DNA from 2 places in the Lactobacillus amylolyticus genome. Region 1 is predicted to be linked to the other one. Evidence: riboswitches for the same ligand, from Rfam matches in the RefSeq annotation. Region 1 holds a riboswitch; the other holds the start of a gene.
What was found. Region 1 has a riboswitch for lysine ahead of D0Z64_RS00570 (ABC transporter substrate-binding protein/permease). Riboswitches for the same ligand answer to the same signal wherever they lie in the genome.
Positions count from the first base shown of each region.

Region 2: it holds a riboswitch for lysine, as region 1 does, so the genes downstream of both, lysA (diaminopimelate decarboxylase) here and D0Z64_RS00570 (ABC transporter substrate-binding protein/permease) in region 1, are expected to answer to the same signal.

Region 1 is NZ_CP031835.1:105,536-113,720, forward strand. Features, by position in the region: gene D0Z64_RS00550 (YfbR-like 5'-deoxynucleotidase) at 1-615, shown strand, start outside; gene D0Z64_RS00555 (HNH endonuclease) at 619-1,536, shown strand; gene D0Z64_RS00560 (DUF805 domain-containing protein) at 1,577-2,515, opposite strand; gene D0Z64_RS00565 (amino acid ABC transporter ATP-binding protein) at 2,598-3,353, opposite strand; gene D0Z64_RS00570 (ABC transporter substrate-binding protein/permease) at 3,353-4,963, opposite strand; lysine riboswitch at 5,072-5,246, opposite strand; gene D0Z64_RS00575 (DNA-3-methyladenine glycosylase) at 5,368-6,006, shown strand; gene D0Z64_RS00580 (DUF488 domain-containing protein) at 6,009-6,368, shown strand; gene D0Z64_RS00585 (TerC family protein) at 6,363-7,160, opposite strand; gene D0Z64_RS00590 (methylated-DNA--[protein]-cysteine S-methyltransferase) at 7,147-7,662, opposite strand; gene D0Z64_RS00595 (NAD-dependent protein deacylase) at 7,739-8,185, opposite strand, start outside.
Region 2 is NZ_CP031836.1:2,260-10,444, forward strand. Features, by position in the region: gene dapF (diaminopimelate epimerase) at 1-222, opposite strand, end outside; gene D0Z64_RS07215 (aspartate kinase) at 232-1,587, opposite strand; lysine riboswitch at 1,762-1,944, shown strand; gene lysA (diaminopimelate decarboxylase) at 2,033-3,346, shown strand; gene dapD (2,3,4,5-tetrahydropyridine-2,6-dicarboxylate N-acetyltransferase) at 3,359-4,069, shown strand; gene D0Z64_RS07230 (N-acetyldiaminopimelate deacetylase) at 4,072-5,223, shown strand; gene dapA (4-hydroxy-tetrahydrodipicolinate synthase) at 5,224-6,159, shown strand; gene dapB (4-hydroxy-tetrahydrodipicolinate reductase) at 6,152-6,931, shown strand; gene D0Z64_RS07245 (aminotransferase class I/II-fold pyridoxal phosphate-dependent enzyme) at 6,941-8,119, shown strand; gene D0Z64_RS07250 (aspartate-semialdehyde dehydrogenase) at 8,122-8,185, shown strand, end outside.

The sequences.
Region 1 (8,185 bases):
TTTAATAGTTTAGAGTCAATTGATCGTGCACCAGGCTACTTTAAGTACCATCACCACTCAGTTGCTGATCACTGTTTCAGAACAGCTGAATTAGCGCAAATGATGGGTGATATCGAAGAAGTAAAAGGCAAGCAAAAAATTAATTGGAAAGCTCTATATGAAAAGAGCCTGAACCATGATTATACTGAGCGTTTTATTGGTGATATCAAGACACCGGTTAAATACGCTACTCCACAATTGCGTAAAATGATTGGCGATGTTGAAGAAACCATGACGCATAAGTTTATCAAAGATGAGATTCCAAAAGAATTTCAAGAAATTTATAAAAAGCGGCTTGCTGAAGGCAAAGATGATACTTTGGAAGGCAAGATTTTATCAATTTGTGATAAGCTTGACTTGCTTTACGAAGCTTATGGCGAAATAGAATTGGGCAACCCTAATCCGGTTTATATGCAAATGTTTAAAGAAAGTTTGGAAACGATCAAACAATTTGATGATTTGGCTTGTGTTAAATACTTTATTAAGCATATTTTGCCTGATTTGTTTAAAGGAGATTTCGCCGGCAAGGATAAGATGCAAAGAATAGCTTTTAGCATCTTGCTAATGGGGGACTAAGACGTGAAATTTCAATGCAGCTCATGTGGACTTCGGATGGACTCGCTTCATTTTAAGCAGTCCGGTTTAATCAATCCGAAGTTGACTAGTATTTGCGATATTTGTTTGCAACGGGGAGAAAAGGCAGAGAATTTTGGCAATTCTACGATTGAGACCTTTGCTAAGACTTTGCTTTACTCCTTTGTTGGTAAAAAAACTAATGAAGAGCAAGAAAGTTTCTTTGTTAAAACCAAGCAAGATCGCAAAAGCTATGAAGCTTTTTTGCAGGATTATGATGGCAATGAGATCGCTGAGCAGCAGGTATCTAGAAAGAAATTTAATCAGGCAATAATTGATAGCGAAACAGGCAAAATTGATTACCTTCCTGATCAAGGCCGGGATTTTCAATATAATCTGGAACATCTAGGCTTGAAAGTTGATTTTCAGCTGAATGAGGTCGACTTTATCGATCGGGAGCGCATCAGAGCGAAGTACCATTATCGCTGCCAGTATTGTGGCCGCCGTGGTCACAGTGTTGATCATAAAGATCCAGTTTCCTTATCGCATAATAACGATATGGATAACTTGATTCTGTCTTGCAGCGAATGCAACCGCATCAAGTCGAATATGCCGTTTAAGCTGTTTAAAAAATTGAATGATCAAATTCCTGAAATCAACCAGAAATTAGTCAAATATGAAAATGCGCTGGGCACCTTGCAGGAAGAATTTGAACACCGGCGCAGAAAGTTAGCGGGTCAGGTTCACTTAAAAGGCGTGATCAATGATCCGGAACTAAACGCGATGAGAAAGCAAAATAAGAAATTGCAGGATGCAATTGACAGTCTGCAATCAGATTATGATGCTTTACGTAAAATTCGCGAAAATCACTTTAATACAGGTTGGAAGATTGCTCAAGAAAATAAGCAATCGGATATAATTTAAAAAAGGCATCCTCATTGAGGATGCCTTTTAGATTGACTAGTTAATTGATTTTTTCTTCTTTTTCAAATAAGTACTTATTCCATTTAATATCTTTTTGAGTGGTTGGGTGGAAAAGCAAAAATGCCAAAAGCAAATTGCCAACGTAAGGGATAGCGCAGATCCACCACCACCAGCCAATGAAGCCGGCATCGTGCAAACGACGTACCGTATGGCCTAATTCAGCCAAGAATGACCAAACAGCAATAGCTATTGAGAAAAGCGCTAAGACGAGCAATAAAACAAGTGCTTCGGTTGGAATATTAACATTAGCATTTTCACCTTTAATATAATATGGGATGAAAATGAGGAACATTATTAAATAAGCCAGCAGTAATGTGATTGTGCTAATTAAGCAGCTAACGGCAGTTCCAAGCCAGAATGAAGTTCTAGTTGAACGAGCATTCCATTTGAAACAGTCAAAGAAGTGTTCCTTTAAAATTTGACCAATCGTTGGTACAGGTACTTTTTCTTCTTCAATTGCTGGATAAGCTTCACCTTTGTGGTATAAATAAGCCCCCCACTTAACTGATCTTTGAACTGAAGGCTGCAAAGTTAAATAGAAAGTAAACATTGCACCATAACCAGTAAAGTTAGCCCAATACCAATAGCCGGAATAACCAGTATCATGCAAGCGGCGAATAAGTTGGCCCAAATTTGCCAAAAAGACGTAGACAAAAATGACAACTGAAATTACGCCATCGATCCATTTAAGTCCAAGATCAATGTTGCTGCTGAAAACATAGCTCATAATCATTGTGGCGAGCAAGATCAAAATTGCATTGACCAAAGCGCTCAACCAGTAGGATTTACGAGTGGTTCTAGCCTTCCAATTGAAGGGATGCAAGAAGGTCTCGTTTAAAATTTGTCCGAAGCTTTCTGCAGGTGGTTTAGGTAAATTTTCATCATAAGGTTTGATGAAATAGTAATCTCTGTTATTCATGTTTTTTCCTCATAAGTAGAATACTTTTTTATTTTAAGCAAAAAGAGCCGAAAGCACAATCTGCTTCCAGCTCTTTTTAGTTTTAAAAGTCCATCTTTCTGAAATTGCTCAAGAACTTTTGCGTCTTTTCATTCTTAGGATGATCAAATAATTCCTCAGGCTTGCCTTGTTCTGTGATTACGCCATCGTTGATAAACAATACGTTGTCAGAGATTTGCTTGGCAAAACCCATTTCGTGAGTAACGATCACCATCGTTAAACCGGTCGTAGCCAATTTCTGCATAACGTCCAATACTTCGCCGACCATTTCTGGGTCCAAAGCACTAGTTGGTTCATCGAATAGCAGAACTTCTGGGTTCATTGAAATTGCTCGTGCGATTGCTACCCGCTGCTGCTGACCACCGGACAATTGGTTAGGTTTAGCGTTGATGAAGGGTTCCATGCCGACCTTTTTCAAGTTGGTCATGGCGATCTTCTTAGCTTCTTCTTTAGAACGTTTAAGCACTAATTCTTGACCAATCATGCAGTTTTGCAAAACATTTTTATTTTCAAAGAGGTCAAATTGCTGGAAAACCATGCCTACCTTAGCTCTGAACTTGTTGCGATCGTAGCCTGGTGCCAAAATGTTTTCACCGTGGAAATCAATTTCGCCACCGGTAGGTTCTTCAAGCAGGTTAATGCAGCGAAGGGTAGTAGATTTACCGCCGCCTGAAGGACCGATGATTGTGACGATTTCACCTTTATTGACATCAAAAGAAATATCACGTAAAACCTTATGATCGCCAAAGGATTTTTGCATATGCTTTAAACTTAAAATCTTTTCGTTACTTTCAGTCATTAGTTGTTAGCCCCCACATCCTTAGGTGAACCAACTTGTACTTGGTTGGCCATTAAATTGTAGTTCTTATTGCCTTCAAGCCGTTTTTCGATGAAGTTGAAGATTCGAGTAATCGTGAAGGTCAATACTAAGTAGATTGCTGAAATCGTTAAGTATGTTGGGAAGAATTGAAAAGTTTGACTGGCAATTGTTGTACCAACAAAGAACAATTCAGAAACTGAAATGATACTCAATACTGAAGTATCCTTGATGTTGACGATAAATTCGTTGGTAATTGATGGCAAGCAGTTCTTGATCGCTTGTGGCAAAATAATATGCCACATTCTCTGGTTGTGTGTCATTCCCAATGCGCTTGCGGCCTCAAACTGACCTTCAGGCGTTGAAATGATCCCACCACGGATGACTTCTGCCAAGTAGGCACCGGTGTTGATTGAAACGATAATCAAAGCGGCAACCGTTCTGTTTAAATTCAAGTGCCAGAATTGCGCAATTCCGTAATAGATAACTGCGGCCTGAACCATCATTGGCGTACCACGGAAGACTTCAACATAGACTGATAAGAGCCATTTAGCAATGTTTAAGCCCCAGCGCTTGCCGCGCGTAGTTGGGGTTGGGATTGTCCGGACGATTCCGACCAACAAACCGATGAAGAAACCAACAACAGTACCGACTAAAGCAAGCAAAAGCGTCATGCCGACACCGCTAAGAATCATATTGCCGTATTGCTTCCAAGTAGAAATAAGCCAGTTTTCTTTCTTAGCGCTGCTGCCAGCTTTAGGCTGCTGCTTAATTGCAGTTGCCATTAACTGGTTGCGTTTCTTAGTAGGGATGGTTTTTAAAATAGCGTTAACTTGCTTTAATAATTTGGTATTGCTCTTCTTAACCCCGATACTGACAACTGAATCATCATGGTCGACATGGAAACCAGGAATATTGTTCAAGTTAACAGCAATGATGTTAGGGTTAACGTTGCGGTAGCTTTGATATTCGATATCTTCAGCAACATAGCCATCAATTGTGCCGGAAGCTAAGCTTTGACGCATTGATGGAAAGTCCCGCATTGCAGGTTCTCTTTTAGCACCTTTTAATTGCTTAATCAAAGTGTAGTGCAAAGTACCTTGCTGAGCAGTTAACTTGGCACCTTTGAAATCAGACAGCTTCTTAGCATTTGAGTACTTGCTTGCCTTGTTCACGATGACAACAAATGTACTCTTTCTGTAAGGTACAGTAAAGTTGATCGCCTTGCGTCTTTCAGCTGTTGGACTCATTCCGGCAATAATTAAGTCAATCTTGCCAGAAGTCAATGCTGGAAGAAGACCGTCCCATTCAGTCTTTTCAACAATAACTTTTTTATGCAATTTTTTACCGATAATTTTGGCAATTTGCACATCATAGCCGTTGGCGTATGAATGTGAGCCATCAATTGGAACAGCACCATTAGCACTGGTAGTTTGAGTCCAATTGTAAGGTGGATAATTAGCTTCCATTCCGATCTTTAATACGCCGGAATTTTTAGCAGCTTCAGTCCGATGACTGTTGAAGCTAAGTCCCATAAATAAACTGAGGAGTACTGCCAACATTGCAGCAATCCAATTAAATCTTGACTTCAATGAAAAAACCTCCAAATGTTTTCTACATAAAGCCAATACAATAAAAGCATAAATAAAAACCTCGCTGTTTTCAAGAACAACGAGGTGTAAATCATCAGTATTAAAACCAAATCATATAGCGCTCCCTGGGACGAACCAGGACAGTCTACAGGATATGTTCCTGCAGCCCAACAAAAATGTTTCACGAAAAACAATTCTGTTTCGGCGATAAACCTAAAATTAAGGATCAAAACCTTCGTGAGTTCACATTAATTTTGTGATTACCGCAACCTCTATTGCATTGGGAAAATTATTTAACTGCTGAAAAGATTAAATGATTCTTAATATTTTGTCAAGTTAGAATTGATTATTTTTTAGTAAAAAGGTATATAACAAGGGCAAGGATGAAAATAAATGAGGACAAAATGAACTATTCAGAATATTTTACCAACCGTTCAACTGATGAAATTACTAAAGACTTAATCGGCCGTCCTTTAATTTTTATCAGTCATGGCAAAAAGCTTGGCGGCTACATTGTCGAAGCTGAGGCCTATATGGGCAAAAAAGATAGGGCGGCGCATTCATACGGCGGACGCAGGAGCCCGGCAAATGAAGGTCTTTATCGCAAAGGCGGCACAATTTACATCTATTCGCAGCGGCAATACTTCTTTTTTGATGTTGCCTGCCAAGAGGAAAATGAGCCGCAAGGGATTTTGATTAGAGCGATTGAACCTGTTTGGGGAATTGATGAAATGACCCAAAACCGCAACGGCAAAAATGGCGTTTTATTAACCAATGGTCCTGCAAAAATGATGCAAGCTTTCGGCATTCACAGCCGCAACTGGGATCTGCATTTTCTTTCAGATTCGCCATTTGCAATTGATCTGAATGATGAAAATAAAAAAGTAGCCCAAAAGATTATTGCTTCGGCAAGAATAGGGATCAATCAATCTGATCCTATTTGGGCGAAGAGAAAGCTGCGCTATTATGTAGCTGGAAATCCGTATGTTTCTAATATGAAAAAACGTGAGATGCGAGAAGATCACGGCTGGCAAAGGAGATAAAAATGGGTGAAATTAAATTAGTCAGAATTTATGAACATGAGCAACCTAATGGCTACCGCATTTTAGTCGATCGGATGTGGCCACGCGGCATTAGCAAGGTTAAGGCTACACTGGATGAATGGGATAAGGAAATTGGCCCCACTACTGAACTGAGAAAATGGTTTAATCATGAAGATGAAAAGTTCCCAGAATTCAAGAAAAAATACCTTAGCGAACTAGAGCAGAATGACTTTACGCCAACTTTTCTGCAAACAGTTAAAACCAAATTGGCTAGTGGCGATGTATTGTTTCTTTATGGTGCGAAAAATAAAGAGCACAACCAAGCGGTCGTGCTCAAAGAATATGTTGAGAAACATTTATAATTTTTTATGTCCATGTCTTTTAACGCGGACGAAGTGGGAAATAATCGTTAAGCCTAAAATCGTGAAGACGATTATTGCAAAAGCAGTGTTCGGCATTTCCCATCTTAATGGTGGCAAAGCTAGCAGCATCTTTAAAGCAATGATTCCGATTAGAACATAGGCCATCGGCTGCAATTTAGGGATAATTTCCATCAACTTGATAATGATTTCGGCAACTCCTCTCATGCAGAGAATACCGATCATACCACCGATTAAAACAACAACGGGATTATCTGAAACTGCCAAGGCAGCTAAAACTGAGTCGATTGAAAAGACGATGTCCATTGATTCAATTGAAATAACTGTCCGCCAGAAAAGGGAAAGCACGTGCTTTCTCTTTTTCTTTTTGCCCTTAGCAGCGGCACGTTCTTCTTGACGTTCCTTCTTTTCTTTTTCATGTTCAGCAGCTTGTTTAGGGTGACGCTGATCATAGAAAAATTTAAAGCAAAGGTAAAAAAGATAAATACTGCCGGCTAATTTTATTTCCCAGAAGTTGATTAGATATGTTCCGATACCAATTACGATAAAGCGAAAGAGGTAGGCACCCCATAAACCATAGAAAAGGGATTTTTCCTTTTCGCTTTTGGTCGGCAAAACCTGCGTCTGCGCTGCTAAAACAACTGCGTTATCAACTGAAAGCAGGCATTCCATCAAAATCAGCGTGAGGATGATCATCCAATCTTTGCCGCTGGTTAAGACATGCGCCCAATTGCTTAAATCAAAAAATGGCGCATACAGTTTAAGAATTGTCATGCAAATAGCTCTTTTCTAAATTAAGTAAACGTGCTTTTTCCTTTGATCCTAAACGATAGCCACCAATCATTCCGTTAGCCATAATTATGCGGTGGCAGGGAATAAAGATTAAAACGGGATTTAAAGCGATGGCATGTGCCACAGCCCGCACGCTTCTCGCACTATCAAGCGAGGAAGTAATATCGCCATAACTAACCGTTGAGCCATAAGGAACTTTAGCCACAATTTGCAAAACGCTGCGCTTAAAGGGCGTTCCAAACTCAGAAATGTCAATGGGCACATCGAAATAATGGCGCTTGCCGGCAAAATATTCCTTTAATTGTTGAGTATAAGGCGCTAGCCGCTTAGGATCATGCAGCAGCATCCGGTTAGGGTAATAACTGAAGATGGGAGATGCTTCGTCTTCTTTAAGGCCAACGTAGGAAAGGCCTTTGTCCGTAATTGCTAGAAAGTAGGTCCATGGTTTAATCGTTACGTAATCATAATAAAAAACGTCAGCCATTTTTCCTCACTACTTTCTAGCAAAAATAACAGTTTGCATTAAACTTAAGGATAACAAGCATAGTTTTTAAATTCAATTATAATTTTTGGAAAACATCAAGTGCATCACCGATGATCGCCTTCACGCCATTGGCTGGAATAGCTGTTTTGTTAACTACCCAAACCTTAGCGCTTGGCATGCGATAAGCCAATAATTGGGCAAAAGGATAGACAACAAAACTGGTTCCCACAATTATAACGAGATCGGAATTTTGCATTGCATTAACGGATTTTGAAAGATTTTCCGGGTTAATGGTCTCACCGTATAAGACGATCCCTGGCCGAATAATGCCACCACAATCTTTATGCAGATAGCTCTGAGCATATTCAGAATAGGCAACAGGCTGATGACATTTGGTGCAATAAATCTGATACAGATTGCCATGAAATTCTATGACGTGGTTGTTGCCGGCCTTAGTGTCTAGACGATCAATATTTTGCGTAATCAATGTGCCTTTTTGGTTGCATAATTGTGCGATCCTTTG
Region 2 (8,185 bases), on a different replicon from region 1:
ACCGTCCGCATTGATCACGCGCATTTGTGCCAAAGCATGGCTGCGAGTCGGATGATTGACTACCAATACACCGTCGCTGCCGTCTAAAATGCCAGTGTCGGAACTAGTAATTTTTTTGGTAAAATTGCGCAATTGCTCGTCAGTTAACGGTTCATCCAATTCAGTTTGATCAAGAATGAAAAAGTGATTCTGTGATCCGTGGACCTTCAATAATTGTGTCATTGTTAGCTCCTATTTAAAAAATTCGTTGTAAATTGCTTTAACTGCAGTATCTGCTTCTTCTTTTTTGGTGCCAATCATAATTGAAATTTGTGATGCACCTTGATTGATCATTTGTGGTGAAATATGTTCACGAAGCAATGCGTTCAAAATTCTGGCGTTGATGCCATCTTGATTTTTCATTCCTTCGCCCACAATCATAATAATGGCATAATCATCGATCCATTCCAACTGATCCGGATTGATTGTAGCTTGAATTTCACTGCAGATGAGGTCGATTAATTGATCATTCAAGAATTTCCGGTCAAAAATAATAGTAATATCGTCAATTCCGGAAGGCATGTGCTCATATGGAATGCCATGTTTGTCCAAAATCTGCAAGATCCGCAAGGTAAAACCAGCCTCTTTGTTAAGCAAGTATTTGTGCAAATACAAAGCGGAGAAATGCTTCTTGCTGGCAACGCCAGTTACCGTTTGTTCAGCGTGAAAATCTTTTTCTGGCAAAATCATCGTGCCCGGATTCTCTGGGTCATTAGTGTTTTTGACATTAATTGGAACATCACCCTGAATAGCTGGAATCAATGCTTCGTCATGGAAAACGGAAAAGCCGGCATAGGACAATTCCCGCATCTCACGGTAAGTCATCTGGTGAATGGATTCCGGATCATCAATAATTGCTGGGTTAGCTGAGAAGATACCATCTACATCAGTGAAGTTTTCGTAAAGATCTGCGTGCAGGCCACGCGCTAAAATCGCACCAGTGATATCCGAACCGCCTCGTGAAAAAGTAGCGATGTGGCCAGATGGCGTGATGCCGAAGAAGCCAGGAAAGACGATTTTTTCATCAGCTTGAAGGCGAATCTGATCCAAATTCAAATAGGTTTCAGGGCTGACGGAAGCATCGTTGGGCTCACCAGTTACGATTAAGCCGGCCTCAGTCGGATCCAAAAACTTAGCGTTTAGACCTTGATGCTGCAGAATTTTTGCAATCAAGTATGCGTTTAAGCGTTCGCCATGTGCTTTGAAAGCGGCCAAAAGATAATCATCATTGGGATATTGCTGATCAGGCAAGGACGTTAATATTTCTTTGACAAAGTTAAGATCTTCTTTAGTCAAGCCAAAATATTGGCCTATTTCTTGGTAACGTGCAAAAATTTGCTCAACAATTTCGCTAGTATCTTGTTTGTTTAAATATGTTTTTGCATATTTGATCAATAAATCAGTAACTTTGATGTCATCGCTGAACCTTTTGCCAGGAGCCGAGACAACCATTGCTTGTCGATTATCGTCAGCCAAAAAAATCCTAATTGCGCGTTCAACTTGCTTGCCTGTAGCTAAAGAACTACCACCGAACTTGATTACTTTCATTTTCTAACTTCTTTCGCCTGTAGCTTGAGATAATTTAATTAAATTTTAACATTGATTTTAATTTTTGCAAATCAATTTGAGAATAAGCAAAAGTAACCGAATTTAATTATTAATAAAGAATAAAAAACAGTTATAAATGTGTTGACTATGTTTTTAATAAAATATACAATTTAGTCAAATCGAAGAGGCGCAACCGACATGATTAAGAGTGTAAGTCAGGCACGACGATGATCACTGTGAAAGGGGAGGCTGCCGAAGCAGTAACTGATGCCAAAGCTACTAGCTGGGTCGTAACTAAAGAAGTTGCGGACTGTCGCGAAAAGAAACGAAGAGGTTCGCGGAGCGCTATCGACTATTAGATTAAAGATGATTAATCCATTGTTTGTAGCGGCAGACAATGGATTTTTTATTTAGCGCTTCTCCTAGTTAGAAAACGGAGAGATCAATGAATTCACAAATTGCTAGTTCACAGGTTAGTCCAGAAGGTCATTTATTAATTGGCGGCGTTGACGGTGTTTCCTTAGCTAAAAAGTACGGCACGCCGTTAATCGTTTACGATGTTGGTCAAATTCGCCAACAGATTCGCAAATTCAAGCAGGTTTTTGAAGAAGAGAAAACTTCATATGCGGTTTCTTATGCAAGCAAGGCTTTCGCCACAATTGCCATGTATCAAGTGGCCGCAGAAGAAGGTGCCTATACTGATGTTGTTTCGGCGGGCGAACTTTACACCGCTTTGAAGGCCAGCTTTCCAATGGAACGGGTTAGTTTTCACGGCAACAATAAATCACGGGCTGAGCTGGAAATGGCAGTTAAAAATCATGTTGGCAAGATCATTATTGACAATTTTTATGAAATTAAATTGCTAAAAGAGGTTCTGCAAGAAAACGACAGTCACATTAAAGTGATGCTTCGCTTAACGCCTGGTATTTCAGCACATACGCATGAATATGATCAAACCGGTCAAATTGACAGCAAGTTTGGTTTTGATCTTAATAGCGGTCAGGCAGCCAAGGCACTTCAAGAAGTGCTGGCCGAACCACGAATGGATATGGTTGGAATTCACGCTCACATCGGTTCACAGATTTTTGAATTGAACGGCTTTGAAATGGCTGCTCAAAAACTGATGCAAATAGCCAGCAGCTGGCGTGAGAAGTACGGCTACACTGCAAAAATAATTAATGTCGGCGGTGGCTTCGGTATTAAATATGTTTCTTCTGACCATCCATTAAAGCCGGAGGCATTCGTTAAGGCGATCGTTGAAACAATCAAGCAAGAAGCTGCGAAAAACGATTATCCGTTGCCCGAGATCGATATTGAACCAGGTCGTTCAATCGTTGGTCCCGCTGGTTATAACCTTTACCAAGTCGGCTCACGCAAAGACGTTCCCGGCTTGAAGCCTTATGTAACGGTCGATGGCGGAATGGGCGACAACATTCGTCCCGCTCTTTATCAGGCCGAATATGAAACGGTTTTGGCAAATAATCTTAAAGCAAAGGAAGAAGAGCACGTTCGCATCGCCGGCAAGTATTGTGAATCCGGTGATCTGTTAAGTGCAGATGCCTTTTTGCCAAAAACTAAACCAGGCGACATTCTGGCAATGCTCGACACTGGTGCCTACGGCTATTCAATGGCTTCAAACTACAACCGCAATCCACGTCCCGCCGTTGTTTTTGCGGAAAATGGTCATGCGCAAGTAGTAGTCAAACGTGAAAGTCTAGAAGATTTAGTTCGCTTAGATCAAAGCTACCAAGAAGATTAAGGAGATCAAGAAATGAAGAAATTAACAGCGCAAGAAATTATTGATTACATTGGCAATGCTAAAAAGAAGACGCCAGTCAAGGTTTTTATTAAAGGCGACTTAGCTGACCTTGATTTCCCTGAATCTATTGAAAATTACAATGAAGCTCATTCAGGCGTTATCTTCGGTGATTGGGACGAAGTTGAACCATTCTTGAAAAAGAATCAAGAAAAGATTTCTTCCTATCATATTGAAAATGATGCACGCAACTCAGCCGTTCCTTTGCTTGATCTTAAGAAAATCAATGCGCGGATTGAACCAGGTGCAATTATTCGTGACCAAGTGACGATCGGCAATAACGCCGTTATCATGATGGGCGCAATTATCAATATTGGTGCTGAGATCGGGGACGATTCGATGATCGATATGGGCGCTGTTCTTGGTGGCCGTGCAATCGTTGGCAAACATTGTCATATTGGTGCCGGCACGGTTTTGGCAGGCGTGATTGAACCTGCTTCAGCTCAGCCAGTAAGAATCGATGACAACGTTTTAATCGGAGCAAACGCCGTCGTGATTGAAGGCGTTCATGTTGGTGAAGGCGCAGTTGTTGCGGCTGGTGCGATCGTAACGCATGACGTTGCGCCACACACGATGGTCGCTGGCGTTCCAGCCAAGTTCATTAAGAACGTTGACCAAAAGACCAAGAGCAAGACAGGTTTGGAAGACAATTTAAGAAAGCTGTAACGATGACGCTTTTAACAGAACAAGACTTAATTAAAATTAGAAGACACTTGCATCAAATCCCGGAATTGGCACTGCATGAAGTGCAAACGCATGATTATTTACTGCAGGTGATTGAAAGCTTTAAGCAGTATTATTTAGAGATCAGAGTACCAGAGCAATTGCCAACTGCAATTTTGGTTTTGGTAAAAGGAAAAAAGCCGCGGCGAACGATCGGCTACCGCACGGATATTGATGCGCTGCCAGTAGAAGAAAAGACTGGTTTGCCTTTTTCTTCAAAACATCCTGGCGTGATGCATGCCTGCGGCCACGATGTTCATATGACTGTTGCTTTGGGCTTGCTGAATTATTTTAGTGAAAATCAACCCCAAGACAATCTGCTTTTCTTCTTCCAGCCAGCTGAAGAGAGTGAATCAGGCGGCAAGCAGGCTTATGAAAAGGGAATCTTTGAAGATAAATGGAAACCTGATGAATTCTATGGCTTGCATAACAATCCGGCTTTGCTAGCTGGTGCGATTGGCTGCCGCATGGGAACGCTGTTCGCGGGAACTACTGAAGTCAATATTGATTTGATCGGTAAAAGCGGTCACGCTGCTTTTCCACAAAACGCAAACGATACGGTCGTAGCGATGGCGAGTCTGATCATGCAGATTCAAACGATCATTTCTCGCAGCATTGACCCGATTCAAAGCGGCGTTATAACGCTGGGAAAGGTCGATGCTGGCACGATCAGAAACGTGATCGCCGGTCATGCCCGCATTGAAGGAACGATTCGTGGCCTGACTCAAAAAATGATCTTGAACATTGATCATCGTTTGCAAGATGTTTGCGATGGCGTGGCACGCAGTTTTAATATGGACGTAAAGCTGAATTTGAATCAAGGCGGCTATTGGCCAGTCGAAAATAATCCAGATTTAACTCGCAGCTTTATCAAGTATATGAAAAAGCAGCCCGATGTTAACTTTATCGAAACTGAGCCGGCAATGACCGGTGAAGACTTTGGCTACTTGCTGGCCAAGTTCCCAGGCGTTATGTTCTGGCTCGGCGTCAATGATGATTCACAGCTGCATTCGGCAACGCTGACCCCTGATGAAAAGAGCATTCAACGTGGAGTTGATGCGATTAAGGGTTTTCTGATTTATAGAATGGAGAATTAAATGACTTCTTTAATTGATGCAGATTTAATAACGGCACTTGTAACACCTTTTGATGAACAACAAAAAATCAATTTCGATTGTTTGGAAAAATTGACCAATCACTTGATTGCACAAGGATGCAACGGCTTTGTCATTGGTGGTACGACTGGTGAAACACCAACTCTTTCTCATGATGAAAAAATTGAATTGTATCAAAAGTTCGCTGAAATCGTCCATGGCCGTGTTCCGATTATCGCTGGCACAGGCAGCAACAATACTGCTGAAACGATTTCCTTCACTAATGAGGTTGCGCAAATCAAAGGTATTGATTATGCCTTGGTTGTGGTTCCGCCTTATAACAAGCCTAACCAAAGAAGCATGATTGCTCACTTCAAGACTGTTGCGCAAACGGTTCATATGCCAATTTTGATCTACAACATTCCAGGTCGAACTGGAGTCAAGATGGAAAAAGAAACCATTGTCCTTTTGTCACACGAAGAAAACATTAAGGGCATCAAACAATGTGCTTCTCTTGAAGAAATGGAATACATCATTGATCACAAGGATCCTGATTTCATGGTCTTCAGTGGAGAAGACAGCCAAGCATTGTCAGCAAGATTGTTAGGCGCAAACGGCGTTGTTTCAGTTGCTTCTCATGTATACTGCAAGCAAATGCGGCAAATGTACGACTATTTATACAGCGGCAATTATGTCGAAGCAGCAAACCTTCAACGCTGGTTGACGCCAAAGATGGCAGCAATGTTCATGTTCCCATCTCCATCACCAGTTAAAGCAGTCCTCAACGCACAGGGCTTTAAGACAGGTGGCTGCCGTTTGCCACTTTTGGCCTTAAATGATGATGAAAAGGTTCAATTAGCACAAAAGTTAGGATTGAAGGATGATGCCTTATCTGGTCAATTGCCTTTGGATTTAGGAGAGGAAGTAAACAATGACTAAAAAAGTTTTAATTGCAGGTTTTACTGGTGCGATGGGACAAAAGACAGTTGCTTTGGTCAACTCATTGCCTGATTTTGAAATCGTGGCCGGTTTGTCTCCGATTGCGGAACACGATCCTGAAAAATATCATTTGCCAGCTGATGCGCAAATCTTTGAACAATTATCCGATATTCCAGCTGGCATTGCGGATATCTGGGTTGATTTCACCACGCCTAGTTCAGTTTATGACAACACCAAGTTTGCTTTAACGCATGGCATCGCCCCAGTAATCGGCACAACTGGCTTAACCGATGCTCAACAAGAAGAGTTGGTTGCTATTTCTAAAGAAAAAAAGCAAGCTGGTTTGATTGCTCCTAACTTTGGGATGTCAGCTGTTTTATTGATGAAATTTGCTCAAGAAGCAGCCAAATATTTCCCTGATGCAGAAATTATCGAAATGCACCACGCAGATAAAAAGGATGCTCCTTCAGGCACGGCTTTGAGTACGGCTAAGTTGATTGCTAAAAACAGACCAGAACACGAAACTGCTCCGGATGAAATCGAAAGCTTAAACGGCGTGCGCGGCGGTGACTATCAAGGAATCAAGATTCACTCCGTTCGTTTGCCAGGCTACATTGCTCACGAGCAAGTTTTGTTTGGCGGAAATGGCGAAGCACTAACGATTCGGCAAGATTCATTTGATCGTCAATCTTTCATGAGCGGTGTTAAGGTAGCACTTGAAAAAGTTGATCAGTTGGATCATTTGGTTATTGGATTAGAAAATATTTTATAGGAGGCAAATATGCCACATTTAGCAGATGGACTAGGTTATAGCGACAAGGTTGAAAAGGTAAAACCTTCCGGTATCAGAATTTTTGACAATCAGGTTTCAAAAATTCCAGGCATTATTAAATTGACTTTGGGTGAACCTGATATGAACACGCCTGAACACGTCAAGCAAGCAGCAATTCGCAGCATTCAAAACAACGATTCACACTATGCGCCGCAAAAGGGTAAGTTGGCTTTAAGAAAAGCCATCAGCAACTTTTTGGACAAGACGATTCACGTCAAATATGATCCTGAAACAGAAGTTGTTGTTACTGTTGGTGCAACTGAAGCAATCAATGCAGCCTTGTTTGCCATCAGCAATCCTGGCGACCAAGTTATTATCCCAACGCCGGTCTTTTCACTATACTGGCCAGTTGCTACCTTGGCAGATGCCAACTTTGTCTTGGTAAATACTGCTAAGGATGGCTTCGTATTAACGCCTGAACACTTAGAAAAGGTCATTGAAGAAAATCCTAAGGCTAAGGCCGTAATTTTGAATTATCCAACCAACCCAACTGGAGTTGAATACTCAGAAGAAAATATTAAGGCTTTGGCAAAAGTAGTTCGCAAGCATAATTTATATGTCATTACGGATGAAATTTACTCAACTTTGACCTATGGCGTTAAGCATTATTCAATTGCAAGCGAAATCCCTGAACGTGCAATTTATATTTCTGGTGTATCCAAGTCTCACGCTATGACCGGTTATCGTTTGGGTTATATTGCCGGACCTGCAGAAATTATGGCTCAAATCGGCAAGGTTCATGGCTTGATGGTAACGACAACCACTGATTCTTCACAAGCAGCAGCTCTGGAAGCATTGACTAATGGTTTGGATGATCCTGAAGGATACCGCAAAGTTTACCAAGAGCGGCGTGATTTTGTTGTTAAAGCATTGAATGACATGGGCATGGAGACCGTTAAGCCACAAGGTGCCTTCTATGTTTTTGCTAAAATTCCTGAAAAATTCGGCAAGGACGACATGAAGTTTGCGCTTGATTTGGCAAATAAAGAAAAAGTCGGCATTACCCCAGGTTCAGCCTTTGGACCAGGTGGCGAAGGCTACGTTCGTCTATCTTATGCTTCTTCAGATGAGAATTTGTATACTGCTTTATCAAGAATTAAGGATTATTTACAAAAAAAGGGCAATTAAAAATGACTAAGGAATATAACGTTGCAATTTTAGGTGCTACCGGTGCTGTTGGCCGCAGAATGATTC